Linked DNA regions of Alkalihalobacterium alkalinitrilicum. The protein of the gene in region 1 binds, or shares a complex with, the protein of each later gene. Links are inferred from orthologs where the notes say so. Each region holds a gene or a part of one and is shown on either strand. Other genes may lie near its edges.

Evidence for each region.
Region 2: rplL (region 1) and rpmB share a complex: the UniProt entries of both Escherichia coli proteins name them as parts of the 50S ribosomal subunit. The link is inferred for Alkalihalobacterium alkalinitrilicum from one-to-one orthologs.

What each region holds. Positions count from the first base shown.
Region 1 is NZ_KV917368.1:3,613,482-3,616,358, forward strand. It holds rplL (50S ribosomal protein L7/L12), read right to left. Parts: upstream 1,684-2,877; coding sequence 1,318-1,683; downstream 1-1,317. Other genes in the region: rpoB (DNA-directed RNA polymerase subunit beta), read right to left, coding at 1-273; BK574_RS17550 (class I SAM-dependent methyltransferase), read right to left, coding at 521-1,123; rplJ (50S ribosomal protein L10), read right to left, coding at 1,743-2,240; rplA (50S ribosomal protein L1), read right to left, coding at 2,466-2,877. UniProt on the Escherichia coli protein: The binding site for several of the GTPase factors involved in protein synthesis (IF-2, EF-Tu, EF-G and RF3). Is thus essential for accurate translation.
Region 2 is NZ_KV917368.1:5,403,987-5,416,229, forward strand. Bases 4,140-7,032 are described here. They hold rpmB (50S ribosomal protein L28), read right to left. Parts: upstream 5,734-7,032; coding sequence 5,545-5,733; downstream 4,140-5,544. Other genes in these bases: rsgA (ribosome small subunit-dependent GTPase A), read left to right, coding at 4,140-4,376; rpe (ribulose-phosphate 3-epimerase), read left to right, coding at 4,379-5,023; spoVM (stage V sporulation protein SpoVM), read left to right, coding at 5,279-5,359; BK574_RS26170 (Asp23/Gls24 family envelope stress response protein), read left to right, coding at 5,990-6,352; BK574_RS26175 (DAK2 domain-containing protein), read left to right, coding at 6,374-7,032. Also shown: dual-specificity RNA methyltransferase RlmN, read left to right, coding at 1-628; BK574_RS26135 (Stp1/IreP family PP2C-type Ser/Thr phosphatase), read left to right, coding at 636-1,391; pknB (Stk1 family PASTA domain-containing Ser/Thr kinase), read left to right, coding at 1,397-3,361; more of rsgA, read left to right, coding at 3,495-4,139; more of BK574_RS26175, read left to right, coding at 7,033-8,056; sdaAB (L-serine ammonia-lyase, iron-sulfur-dependent subunit beta), read left to right, coding at 8,184-8,846; sdaAA (L-serine ammonia-lyase, iron-sulfur-dependent, subunit alpha), read left to right, coding at 8,864-9,751; ATP-dependent DNA helicase RecG, read left to right, coding at 9,748-11,790; transcription factor FapR, read left to right, coding at 11,945-12,243.

The DNA.
Region 1 (2,877 bases):
AGGAGCAGCATATGTAACATCTCGTTCTTTTGATTCATCTACTGGATATTTCGGTTCTCCAAGACTGTAATCGATAAACTCTAAGACTAGATTGCCTGTAAAATCCTGAATCGGTGAGATGTCTTGAAACATTTCTCGTAAACCCTCATCAAGAAACCATTGATAAGAAGCTGTTTGAATTTCAATTAAGTTTGGTAATTCCAATACTTCTTTAATTCTCGCATAACTTCTTCGTTGGCGGTGGCGTCCATACTGAACTAGTTGACCTGTCAACTGATTCACCCCTCAAATCTCGCTTATTATAATGTTCTTCGTACAATGGATCAAAACCCAATTGAACTAAAAGAAAAGATGGATAATATTGTTATCACACCTACTTCTTACCATTACGACGATTATATAAGTATAACCAACCATTTCCAAAATATACAATAAATTTGTATTGATTTTTAATGTACAATGTGCATAAAAATTGGCGGTTATACGCATTAAATAACAATAACACAACAGATAGATATAGTCAATTTTTTTCTGCCTGAATGATAAAATAACCTTTTTTCTTTTGAACTACTTCAACGTTTGTATAGAGTATTTTTAGTTTTTCAATTGCGGATGGAGCTCCTTGTTTTTTCTGAATAACAACCCACAACTGCCCTCCCGAAACTAATTTGGAATATGCTTGTTCAAAGATCTGATGCACAGTCGATTTCCCAGCACGAATAGGTGGGTTCGTTAAAATGGCTGCAAAATTATCTTTTTCAATCGCTTCAAATAAATTGCTTTGGATCACTTTTATATTGGTGATTTTATTATCCGTCGCATTTTCTTTTGTTAACTCTACTGCTCGTTCATTTATATCTGCCATGTACACCGTTAGTGCCTTGTTCTCTTTCGCTAACGCTAATCCGATTGGCCCATATCCACACCCCATGTCTAGAATATCCCCTTTAACCTCAGGAAAAGTAAACGCATCTAGTAACAAGCGGCTCCCAAAATCAACTTCACGCTTCGAAAACACTCCAGCGTCAGAAGTAAATTTTAGGGTACTTCCTCTCAAGTCAAATACAAATGTACTTCGATTACTTTCAACACTTGGTTTTTCAGAAAAATAATGATTGGTCATTTAAACAACCCCACAATTCAAATTACATCTTTTTATTTTTACTTCTCTAGTTTTTTTTATACTGATAGATTGAATAATAAATTCATCTATTATTTGCTAAGTACCTAATCAGTAGAATAAATCGTTAACTTTTCGTAAACTACAAAAAAACTGGGTGCGGCTTAGCCTCACCCAGTCTTCTTTATTAAACTGAATTACTTAACTTCTACAGAAGCACCAGCATCTTCAAGTTTAGTTTTCATTTCTTCAGCTTCGTCTTTAGAAACGCCTTCTTTAATTGGAGCTGGAGCACCGTCTACCACACCTTTAGCTTCTTTTAAGCCAAGACCAGTGATTTCACGTACAACTTTGATAACATTGATTTTAGATCCGCCAGCGCTTGTAAGAATTACGTCAAATTCTGTTTGCTCAGCAGCAGCGTCAGCACCAGCAGCGCCACCCATAACTGCTACAGGAGCAGCTGCAGTTACGCCAAACTCTTCCTCGATTGCTTTTACTAAATCGTTTAATTCTAATACAGTCATTTCTTTGATTGCTTCTAAGATTTGCTCTTTACTCATGATAAATCCTCCTAATCAGATCTTTAGTATTTTATCCAAAACTTAAGTTTCCGTAACAATTATGCACCTTGTTCTTCTTTTTGATCAGCAACAGCTTTTGTAGCCAATGCAAAGTTACGAACTGGAGCTTGAAGTACACTAAGCAACATAGAAAGTAAACCTTCGCGAGAAGGAAGTTCTGCTAAAGCTTTCACTTCTTCCACTGTTGCAATACGACCTTCGATTACACCAGCTTTAATTTCAAGAGCTTCATGTTTCTTTGCGAACTCATTGATAATTTTTGCAGGCGCAACAACATCTTCACCACCAAAAGCGATTGCAGTTGGCCCAACTAGTTGTGCGTCTAAGTCAGATAATTCTACTTCAGCTGTCGCACGACGTGCCATCGTATTTTTATATACTTTGAACTCAACGCCTGCTTCACGAAGTTGTTTACGAAGTTCAGTAACTTCAGCTACGTTTAATCCACGATAGTCAACGATAATAGTTGACTTGCTGTCGCGAAGTTTATTCGCAATTTCAGTTACAACCTCTTGTTTTTTTGCAAGTACGCTCATTCTTACACCTCCTATGGTTTTTCATACCGTTCAGAAGCCAATATAAAAACCTCCGCATATAGACATACGGAGGTCATATTAGTCATAGAAATAACTTAAATGACAACCTCGGTAGGAAATTAAGCGTTTAACGCTCCTACTGTCTACGGTATGGATTGCTATTAACATTTTCAATCAATAGAACACTTAAAGAAGTATACTCTATCGATCGATCAGTGTCAACATTTATTTTGCAACAGAACCTACGTTAACTTTCACACCAGGACCCATTGTAGATGCAACAGCAACGTTCTTCATGTATGTTCCTTTTGCTGCAGCAGGTTTAACTTTCATTAGAGTATCAACAATTGTAGATAAGTTCTCAACTAGCTTATTTGTTTCAAAAGAAACTTTACCAATTGGGCAGTGGATATTTCCAGCTTTATCTACACGGTACTCTACTTTACCAGCCTTAATTTCATTCACAGCTTTTTCTACATCGAAAGTTACTGTTCCTGTTTTAGGGTTTGGCATTAAACCTTTTGGTCCTAGTACACGACCAAGTTTACCAACTTGACCCATCATATCAGGAGTTGCAACGATTACATCAAAATCAAACCAACCTTGGTTGATTTTGTTAATGTAGTCTTCATCTCCA
Region 2 (12,243 bases), 1.8 Mb from region 1 along the record:
GGCCCAACGCGCAATTGATGAAGTTGATGAACGAGTCAGTTCTGTAGTCGTCATGGGAATTGGGGAGCCATTTGATAATTACGAAGCACTCGTTTCATTCTTAAGAACAATCAACCATGACAAAGGATTAAATATTGGCGCACGGCATATTACAGTTTCAACGAGTGGCATCGTTCCATATATTTATAAGTTTGCTGATGAAGGGATGCAAATTAATTTTGCAATTTCACTTCATGCTCCAAATACAGAACTACGTTCAAAACTTATGCCGATCAATCGAGCATATTCGTTACCTAAACTAATGGAGTCTATTGATTATTATACGAATAAAACAGGACGTCGCGTTACGTTTGAGTATGGTTTATTTGGAGGCGTGAATGATCAAGCGGAACACGCTGAAGAATTGGCTGATTTAATTAAAAATCTAAAATGTCATGTAAACTTAATTCCGGTAAATTTTGTACTAGAAAGGGATTATAAGCGGACACCTAAAGAGCAAATCTTTGCTTTTGAAAAAATTCTAAAAGATCGTGGTGTTAATGTAACGATCAGGAGAGAGCAAGGACATGACATAGATGCTGCTTGTGGGCAGCTCCGAGCGAAGGAGCGTAAAGAGGAGACGAGGTGAAGAATTCATGAAGTATGCATTTAATACGAGTGTAGGAAGAGTGAGACCCCATAATGAAGATAGTGGAGGAATTTTCCTACACCCTAAAGGAGCCGTTTTGGCAATAGTTGCAGATGGTATGGGGGGGCACCAAGCTGGTGACGTTGCAAGTCAAATGACAAGTGATATTCTACAACAAAGATGGTTAGCTACATCAGAGTTACGGAAACCAACTGAAATTGAACAATGGATACGAGAATCGATTGAGGTTGTTAATGAAACCTTGTTTATGCATGCTAAAGAAAATCGAGACTGTCAAGGGATGGGGACAACGGTCGTTGTTGCTGTTTGTACGAATGATTTCGTATCTTTAGGTCATGTTGGAGATAGTCGTGGATATTTGCTAAACAGATGTGGATTTCAACAGAAAACTTCTGACCATTCTTTAGTCAATGAACTCGTCCGAACAGGTCAAATCACAGTTGAACAAGCGGAGCACCATCCGAGAAAAAACGTGCTTCTTCGTGCGCTTGGAACAGAACCTACCATCAAAATTGATGTAGAAACGGTCGATTGGGAAGAAAATGATACGATTATACTTTGTTCAGATGGGCTTTCAAATAAAGTAACGGATCTTGAGATCGAGGAGTTGCTCCAAACTAAAGGTCATAGCGTTAACGAAAAGGTAGACAAGCTTATAAAGATGGCGAATGAACGTGGAGGAGAAGACAATATTACCGTAGCGATTGTCCACTATACTCATGACCGTCAGGAACAGGGGTGACGTTTATGATAGGTACACGCATTAACGGTCGTTATCACATTTTAGAAACGATTGGCGGCGGCGGAATGGCATTTGTGTATAAAGCACGTGATGTTATTTTGGATCGTATCGTTGCTGTTAAAGTTTTACAGCCACAATTTTCAAGAGATGAACAGTTTATTAAGCGATTTAGACGTGAAGCTCAAGCGGCTACAAGTCTAGCACATCCGAATGTTGTTAGTATATTTGATGTTGGAGAAGAAGAAGATTTATACTATATCGTAATGGAATACGTAGAGGGACCAACATTAAAAGAATTAATTCAAGACCGTGGAGCCCTTTCACTTGATGAAACTATTGATATTATGTCCCAAGTTACATCAGCAATTGCTCACGCACATGCAAATCAAATAGTTCATCGGGATATTAAACCGCATAATATATTGATTAGTAAGAATGGTGAAGCAAAAGTTACTGATTTTGGTATTGCGCGTGCAATGTCAAGCGCGACGATTACTCATACTAATTCTGTTATGGGGTCCGTCCATTATCTATCACCTGAACAAGCAAGAGGTGGAGTTGTTACTTACAAGTCAGATATTTACTCTCTAGGAATTGTTCTTTATGAGATGGTAACGGGTCAGGTTCCTTTCTCGGGAGATACAGCGGTAACAATTGCTTTAAAACATCTTCAAAATGATGTTCCCTCCCCAAGACAAATCAATCGATTGATCCCGCAAAGTGTTGAGAATATTATTCTACGTTCTACTGCAAAAGATGCATTTCATCGATATGAAAGTGCTTTAGAAATGGGGGAGGATCTAGAAACAGCTTTAGATTCGTCACGTGCAAATGAACCCAAATTTACAGCTTCGGATGATGATGATGATGTCACAAAAGCGATTCCAGTCATTAAAGATCAAGGTCATTTAGAAAATTTAGATAAAACGATAGAAGTTAAGCCTTTAGATAATAAAACTGAGAAAAAAAAGCCTGCCAAACCACCAGAAAAGAAAAAAAAGAAAAAACGTTGGTTAACGACGTTACTCGTTATATTTTTCTTAATTATTGGCTCAGGAATAGCTGCTTTTGCCATTTTTCCAACTCTTTTAAAAGTAGATGAAGTAGAAGTTATCGATGTCATCGGTAACGAAATTCAAGAAGCTGAAGATTTGTTAGACGACCTTGGCCTTATCGTAGTACAGGAAAGAATTCCTGATGATGAAGTTCAAGCAGATCATGTTATACGTCAAGATCCTGCGGGGGGATCAGTGGTAAAAGTAGGGAGTACGGTGAAGTTGTTCGTAAGTGAAGGTCAAGAAAAGTATGAAATGCCTAATGTTGTCGGTATGCAAAGAGATCGAGCAGAGCGCATCTTGATTGATTTCGAGAATATCGAGTATCAGGAACGGCAATCGGATGAACCGCCAGGGATTATTTTAACACAAGAACCACAATCAGGCACTCATATCATTGCCGAAGAAACGACGGTTTATTTAACATATAGTGTTGAGCAAACTATAACTTTAAATAATTTACGAGGATTAACAGAACAAGAAGCGTATAATTACTTAGATGGAGAAGGTCTTTTAGCAAATGTAACATATGAACACTCGAATAATGTACAAAAAGATCATATCATTTCGCAGTCCCCAAGTGCTTTTACACAAGTTAGGAAAGGTTCAGAAGTAGCAATCACAGTTTCAAAAGGTCCTGAGCCGCAAAAACCAGTGGAGCCGAAAGAAGAAGAAAAAGAACCAACGAAAACGATTACCAGTGTACTTCCAGTTCAAGTAGATGAAGGAGATTCACCGCATATATTGATACGTTATGAAGATGCTACGACAGATGGGGAAAAAGTATTTTTTGATGATACGATTACAGAGTCTGTAACATTTCGAATTCCGTTAACAGTTACGCCAACTATAGATGGTTCTTATAAACTTTACATCGATGGAGAACTTTATAATACGTATGATTACACGTACTAACAATTTATTTAATAATGAGGCTGTTTTCATAAAAATAATGGAAATAACTCAACAGGCGTTGGTTGTATTAATGGCCAATTCTGAATGAAGAGTCTAATCAGTAGGAGACAGTCTCAAAGATCAGGAGGATTTCATGCCAGAAGGAAGAATAGTTAAAGCCCTGAGTGGCTTCTATTATGTCCACAATGAAGAGGGTATGTTTCAATGTCGTGGTCGAGGTGTTTTTCGTAATCAAAACATTAAGCCACTTGTTGGTGATTTTGTTCATTTTGAAGCAGAAAACCGAACAGACGGCTATATTTTGGACATTTTTGAACGTGAAAATGAAATGATTCGTCCACCAATTGCAAATATCGATCAGGCTATTTTAGTTTTTTCCGCTTTAGAGCCTGATTTTAGCCCGCTTTTATTAAATCGTTTTTTAGTCCATATCGAAGCTCACTATATTGAACCACTTATTTGTATAAGCAAAGTCGATTTATTAGACGATATTAAACAGCAAAAAATTATAAAATACAAAAGTGATTATGAGAGTATTGGTTACCAGGTGATTATGACATCGATAGAAACGAAGGAAGGGATTGGAAATGTCATCCCGTTCTTAAAGGATAAAGTAACTGTTATCGCAGGACAATCAGGAGTAGGGAAGTCATCATTACTAAATACTTTACATCCTGAATTAAATATTGAGACGAATGAAATATCCACTCATTTAGGACGTGGTAAACATACGACGAGACACGTTGAATTATTAGCAGTCGGAGAAGGTTTGGTTGCAGATACCCCTGGATTTAGTTCGTTAGATTTTGTCGGGATTGAAGCAGAAGATTTGTCCTTATATTTCCCAGAAATGAAAGAAAGAATGGGAGCTTGTAAATTCCGTGGGTGCACTCATACGAGTGAACCGAAATGTGCAGTGAAGGCAGCGGTTGAAGCAGAAGATATTCTAGAATATCGGTATGAACATTATTTACAGTTTTTAGATGAAATAAAAAGCCAAAAGCGGAGGTATTAATCATGATAAAAATAGCACCCTCGATTTTATCAGCAAATTTTGCAAAACTTGGAGAAGAGGTTAAAGATGTGGAACGTGGAGGTGCGGATTATATCCATATCGATGTGATGGACGGTCATTTTGTTCCGAATATTACAATTGGACCCTTAATTGTAGAAGCGATCCGACCAGTTACAACACTTCCACTAGATGTTCATTTAATGATTGAAAATCCTGATTTATATATTCCTCAATTTGCAAGTGCAGGTGCAGATATTATCACCGTTCATGTTGAAGCTTGTCCGCATCTTCATCGAACCGTTCACCTGATTAAAGAACATGGTGTCAAAGCGGGAGTAGTCTTAAATCCTGCCACTCCTGTAGATACAATCCAACATGTCATTAGTGACCTAGACATGGTGTTGTTAATGACTGTAAACCCTGGTTTCGGGGGGCAAAAATTCATACATAGTGTATTACCGAAAATTACTGCTGTATCTGAAATGGCTAAATCAAAAAAACTAAATATTGATGTTGAAGTAGATGGTGGAGTTAACGAAGAAACAGCAAAATTATGTATCGAAGCTGGTGCCAATGTATTAGTTGCAGGTTCAGCTATCTATAATAAAGATGATCGTTCTGCGGCTATTCAAGCGATTAGAGGATGAAGAACATACCTCCTCCAAATCGATTAATGAAAAAATGGTTTGTCCTATTTCTTAAACCAAGTTGCATAAGAGTGGTAGTTTTGCATATGAATGGTTGTAGGGTAGAACTAAATGGTGAAACTCAGTGGGGAACTCACATGAAAAAAAAGGGTACTATTTTGTCAGTGATGAATATACTAGTATAAATGAGCATTCATGAAATCATCCTTCATTTATTCGTTAGTCGGTAGCAATTCATGTTGAGGAGGAGGAGCTATGAAATTTTATACGATCAAGCTGCCTAAATTTATTGGCGGGTTTGTAAGAGCGATCCTAGGTTCGTTTAAAAAAAATTAAGAATCCAAAAATGCACCGTACCTGCCTAAAGACGGTGCATTATTTGGTTTGAAAAAACACTCTTTTGATTAAATAATTCTAGGAAAAATACAAAAAAACAAGAGGTCGACAAGTGTCAGCCTCTTGTTTCTTCAACGAAGCATGAAAGGACTTCGTTTAGTCTACACTGATAGTAGACATAATTCTTATACGCGTTCTACTTTACCAGACTTTAATGCACGAGCTGAAACATAAACTCGCTTCGGTTTGCCGTCAACTAAAATACGAACCTTTTGAACGTTAGCTCCCCATTTGCGCTTTGTTTTATTCAACGCGTGTGAACGCTGGTTTCCTGTGCGTGCTTGTCTACCAGTAATATAACATTTACGTGCCATAATACGCACCTCCTTAAACCCAATTAATCCAACCGAAATTTTTGTTCGGTTTTTAATTCATACTCGAATATCTTAGCATAGGGATTTTTATAATGCAACAGTTTCCAACTAATATTCAGTAAATATAACGAATCAAAACTTAACTTTATCAATGGATGTTTCTTGACAGCAACTTTCAGTAGAGTTAGCTTTTAAATTAAGGGATAGTATAGTAAAATGACGATACCCAAACATATTATAAAAGGGGGACATGTTAATGCCTGTAGAATTAAAAACACAAATGGGAGTTATTGATGTTTCTAAAGATGTTGTTGCAACAATAGCTGGTGGAGCTGCTGTCGATTGTTATGGAATCGTAGGAATGGCTTCGCAAAAACAATTAAAAGATGGTTTAAGTGAAATCTTAGGGAAAGAAAACTTTCAACGTGGTGTCATCATTCGAGAAGAAAATGAAGAAATTCATATTGATATGTACATCATTGTAAGTTATGGTACAAAAATTTCTGAAGTAGCTCATAATGTGCAAACGAAAGTGAAGTACCAACTAGAGAAAATGTTAGGTTTGGTTGTAGACTCAGTGAACATTTTTGTTCAAGGGGTGCGAGTGATCAACCCTTAAGTGAGTTAGGAGGAAAGATTTGTGTCAACAAATGGAATTGAGGCAATTCAATTAGCGCAAATGTTTATTCAAGGTGGCGCTAATTTAACAAAACATGCAAAAATCGTTGACTCATTGAATGTGTTTCCTGTGCCAGACGGCGATACGGGAACAAATATGAATTTGACGATTACTTCTGGAGTAAAAGAAGTTAGACAAGCATCGCAACAAAGTATTGCTGTAGTTGCCCAAGCATTTTCTAAAGGACTCTTAATGGGTGCGAGAGGTAACTCTGGTGTTATTTTATCCCAGCTTTTTAGGGGGTTTGCTAAAGGTGTCGAAGGAAAAACAACAATGGGTGGTAAGGACTTAGCGGTTGCTCTCGAATTAGGAGTGACAACAGCTTATAAGGCTGTAATGAAGCCAGTTGAAGGAACGATATTAACAGTGGCAAAAGATAGCGCTAAAGCAGCTGAAAAAGCTGCGAAAAAAAGTGAAGATCCAATCTCAGTAATGGAATACGTATTAACAGAGGCCAAAGCTTCTTTAAAACGGACACCAGATTTGTTGCCTGTTTTAAAAGAGGTGGGAGTTGTTGATTCGGGTGGACAAGGTCTTGTTTATATTTACGAAGGGTTCCTAGCGGTCTTAAAAGGTGAAACAATTTCAGGCCAAGAAGTGGAAACGCCTTCAATGGAAGACCTCGTTAAAGTTGAACATCATAACGCTCAAAGTATGTTAGCTACCGAAGATATTGAATTTGGCTATTGTACTGAAGTGATGGTTAAGTTCGACGAGGAAAAATTAAGACTAACACCTTTTAGTGAAAATGATTTCCGACAAGAATTAAATTCATTTGGTGATTCTCTTCTTGTTGTTTCCGATGATGACTTGCTAAAAGTACATATTCACGCCGAGTCACCTGGTGAAATTCTAAATCGAGCACAACGTTTTGGAAACTTAATCAATATTAAAATTGAAAATATGAGAGAACAACATACTCATTTATTAGATGAAACGAAAGCGGTTTATGGTGATGAAGCGGTTAGCCAAATTCCAACAGAAAAGAATGAGTATGGGGTCGTTACGGTATCGATGGGCGATGGAATTGAAGATTTATTTAAAGGGCTTGGGGCAAGCGTGGTCATACCAGGCGGACAAACGATGAATCCAAGTACAGAAGATATTGTTTCCGCAATACATAAAGCAAATGCTCATAAAGTGATTGTGCTTCCGAATAACGGCAATATTATTATGGCAGCTGAACAAGCTGCAGAGGTAGCAGATGCTGAAGTTATTGTTATTCCTTCCAAGTCTGTACCTGAAGGGTTAGCGGCGCTGCTTGCATTTAATCCTTTAACTTCCCTCGATAACAACGGGACAACCATGACGGATGCGATGGCAGGTGTAAAAACAGGGCAAGTCACATATGCTGTTCGTGATACGAATATGGACGGTATCGAAATTAAAAAAGATGACTATATGGGAATTTCTGAAAAAGAAATTGTTTCTGCTGGTTCATCTTTAGTTGATGTAACAAAACAATTGTTACAAGTTATGTTAGACGAAGATTCCGAAATTTTAACGGTTATCTGGGGAGTAGGAGCAACTGAAGATACAGTAGCTGATATAACTTCTTTCGTGAATGAAAAATTTGAAGATGTAGATGTAGAAATTCATGAAGGTAAACAACCTTTGTATTCGTTTATATTAGCAGTTGAATAAGATCATAATTAATGAGGCTGACTCTAAGTTTCTGTGCGCTCTACTCTTACACGGTATTTCATTTTCGTGTAGAGATGCCTAGCACTTTGCTTTTGGTCAACCTCATTTTTAAAGTGAGGTGAAAGGATTGAAGTACCGTACAGTGTTTGACATTATTGGTCCAATCATGATAGGTCCATCTAGTTCTCATACTGCAGGAGCTGCAAGAATTGGTCGCGTGGCTCGAACGTTGTTTGGCAGAGAACCAAAATGGGCCAATATTTACTTTTATGGATCTTTTTCAAAAACGTATAAAGGTCATGGTACCGATGTGGCAATTGTAGGTGGTCTTTTAGATTTTGATACTTTTGATAAACGTATTACAAGTGCCATTCAAATTTCCAAAACAAAAGGAATTGAAATTAATTTTTATGAAGAGGAAGCGGTGACAGATCATCCGAATACGGCAAAAATTATTCTTGGTGATGAAACAGATAAATTGGAGTTAGTTGGGATATCCATTGGTGGCGGAAAAATAGAAGTTATTCAACTCAACGGTTTCGACTTAAGACTTTCAGGTAATCATCCCGCAATACTTGTTGTGCATAACGACCGCTATGGTGTCATTGCGAGTGTATCCAATATATTAGCCAAATACCAAATTAATATTGGTCATATGGAAGTATCAAGAAAGGAAAAAGGACAAGAAGCTCTTATGGTTATTGAAGTTGATCAAAATGTAGACGAGTCTTTACTAAAAGAGATGGAAGCTTTACCTAATATTCATAAAGTGACTAAAATCCATGACTAGTAAATTGGAGGTTAATGATGTTTCGAAATGTTGCGGAATTAATTGAGTTAGCAGAGTCCAATCAAATTCCAATTTCTGAAGTGATGATTAAGCAAGAGATGGAAGTATCGGAAAAAAGTCAAGAAGCCGTATTTTCTTTAATGGAAAAAAACCTCGATATTATGGAAGAAGCAGTGAATCGAGGAATAAAAGAAAACATTAAATCCGTATCGGGTCTAACTGGCGGTGATGCTGTTTTATTACAAACATACATCCAATCAGGAAAGTCACTTTCTGGAGATGTTGTTTTAGATGCAGTAAGTAAAGCTATTGCAACAAATGAAGTCAATGCTGCGATGGGAACGATTTGTGCAACACCAACAGCAGGTTCCGCAGGTGTCGTGCCTGGCACATTATTTGGATTGCAAAATAAACTTAATCCGACAAAAGAACAAAAAGTAAGGTTTCTTTTTACAGCAGGGGCCTTTGGGTTTGTGGTAGCTAATAATGCTTCCATTTCAGGAGCGGCAGGTGGATGTCAAGCTGAGGTAGGATCTGCAACAGGTATGGCAGCAGCAGCGATCGTTGAGTTAGCTGGTGGAACACCAAGTCAATCTGCTGAAGCGATGGCTATTGCTTTAAAGAATATGCTCGGACTCGTTTGTGATCCAGTCGCAGGTCTCGTGGAAGTTCCCTGTGTAAAAAGAAATGCAATAGGAGCATCGATTGCCATTGTTGCTGCTGATATGGCATTAGCAGGTATCACAAGTCGGATTCCGTGTGATGAAGTGATCGATGCGATGTACAAAATAGGGCAGACGATGCCTATTGCTTTGCGCGAAACAGCACAAGGTGGATTAGCGGCTACCCCAACTGGCCGAGAGTTAGAAGCTAAAATATTTGGGATTTCTCTTGATAAAAAATGAGTCATTTAGTACAACCTGTAACCATATTAAAGGGAGTAGGAGAAGAAACTGGAAAACAGTTGGGGAATTTAGGAATTCATACGGTTGGAGATTTGCTAGAATATTTTCCGTTTCGTTATGAAGATTATCGAATAAGAGAAATACATGAAGTACAACACGATGAAAGAGTAACGATCGCAGGGATCGTTCATAGTGAGCCAACCGTAAGGTATTTCGGTAAAAAGAAAACAAGACTATCTGTCCGGGTATTAATCGACAATGTACTGATTACAGCTGTCTTTTTTAATCAAGGATTTATAAAAAAACAATTACAGATTGGCAGTTCTATTACTCTAACAGGTAAATGGGATCGTCACCGTTTGACCTTAACAGTGAACGAATTTAAGCTTGGTGACGTAACTCGACAAGATGAAATAGCACCAGTTTATTCTGTTGGAGGAAACCTAAAGATGGCCACGTTAAAAAAAATAATCTATCAGGGACTAAAGGAGTATTCTAATGAAATTCCAGAAATACTCCCTCCTTTTATTTTAAAAAAGTATAAATTACTATCCAAAAAAGATGCTGTCCTAAGGTTACACTATCCACAAACATTGGAACTGGTCAAACAAGCTCGGCGACGAATGGTCTACGAAGAATTTCTCCTTTTTCAATTAAAAATGCAATCGTTTCGTAAGTTTAAGCGAGAACAGACAAAAGGTCTACCGATGCCGATTGAACGTGAAAAAGTTGAACAATTTATTCAGACCTTACCGTTTCCCCTAACAGGAGCACAACAGAGAGTCGTTAAAGAAATTATGAAAGACTTGGTATCTGATTATCGGATGAACCGCTTGTTACAAGGAGATGTTGGCTCAGGAAAAACAGTTGTAGCAGCTATTGCCATGTATGCAACGGTTCAAGCAAGTTTTCAAGCCGCTTTAATGGTGCCAACCGAAATTCTAGCGGAACAACATGTTAGTTCCATTACGGAATTATTATCTCCATACGGTATAGAAGTCGCACTTCTATCAGGGTCTATAAAAGGAAAAAAACGTCGTGAACAACTTGAAAGGGTACGAACAGGGGAAATACATGTCGTCGTTGGAACACATGCACTCATTCAAGATGACGTCCACTTCAAGAAGCTTGGACTCGTCATTACAGACGAGCAACATCGCTTTGGAGTAGAACAACGTCGTATACTTCGTGATAAAGGAGAAAATCCTGATGTATTGTTTATGACGGCAACGCCTATTCCGCGTACTTTGGCTATCTCCGTATTTGGTGATATGGATGTATCGGTTATAGATGAAATGCCAGCAGGAAGAAAAACGATTGAAACGTATTGGGTCAAACACGATATACTAGAGCGTGTATTACATTTTATTGAAAAAGAAATAAAAAAAGGTCAACAAGCGTATGTCATTTGCCCACTGATTGAAGAATCTGAAAAGTTAGATGTACAAAATGCAATTGATGTTCATGCGATTTTACAAGCTCACTTTAAAGACTATCGAGTCGGGTTAATGCATGGGCGTCTCCATCCATCTGAAAAAGACGAAGTAATGGAGGCATTTAGTAAAAACGAGTCACAGATTCTCGTTTCAACGACTGTTGTTGAGGTTGGAGTGAATGTTCCTAATGCAACCGTCATGTTGATTTATGATGCAGAAAGGTTCGGTTTAGCGCAACTTCATCAATTAAGAGGTCGGGTCGGACGAGGGGAACATCAGTCTTATTGTATATTATTAGCGGATCCAAAGTCGGATGTAGGAAAAGAACGAATGAGGATTATGACTGAAACGACTGACGGTTTTACACTATCCGAGCGAGATTTAGAGCTTCGTGGACCTGGTGATTTTTTTGGTCACAAACAAAGCGGTCTTCCTAATTTTAAAGTAGCAGATGTTGTTCATGATTACCGAGCGTTAGAAGTAGCAAGACAAGATGCGGTCGAATTTGTGAACTCTACTAGCTTTTGGAAAGATCAAGAGTATAAATCACTTGTTTATTATTTAGAAGAGCAAGGTATATTAAGTGGAGAAAAACTAGATTAACTATTGCTATTCAATAGTTGGAATTATATACTACTATTAGTACCTAGTCATATATTTAACTTTAAGAAAGTTAATGTCTCTTAAGGAATAAAAAAAGGCATCGTTTTCGCTATTTTTTGCGGGAATTATGTTTTTCTAATGGATGGTGGCGTACATGAAAAAGTCAAAAAAAGAACGCCAAAAGCTGTTAAAAGAAACGATTGAAACAAATCCATTTGTAACCGATGAGGAACTAGCTAAAACATTTTTAGTTAGTGTTCAGACGATTAGATTAGACCGAATGGAGTTATCTATACCTGAACTGAGAGAACGAATTAAGGATGTTGCTAAGCAGCAACTTGATGAAGTAAGAGCCTTACCAATTGAAGAAGTCATCGGGGAAATTATAGATCTTCAACTTGACGAAAGTGCTATTTCACTATTGCAAATTGGGAACGAACATGTTTTTTCACG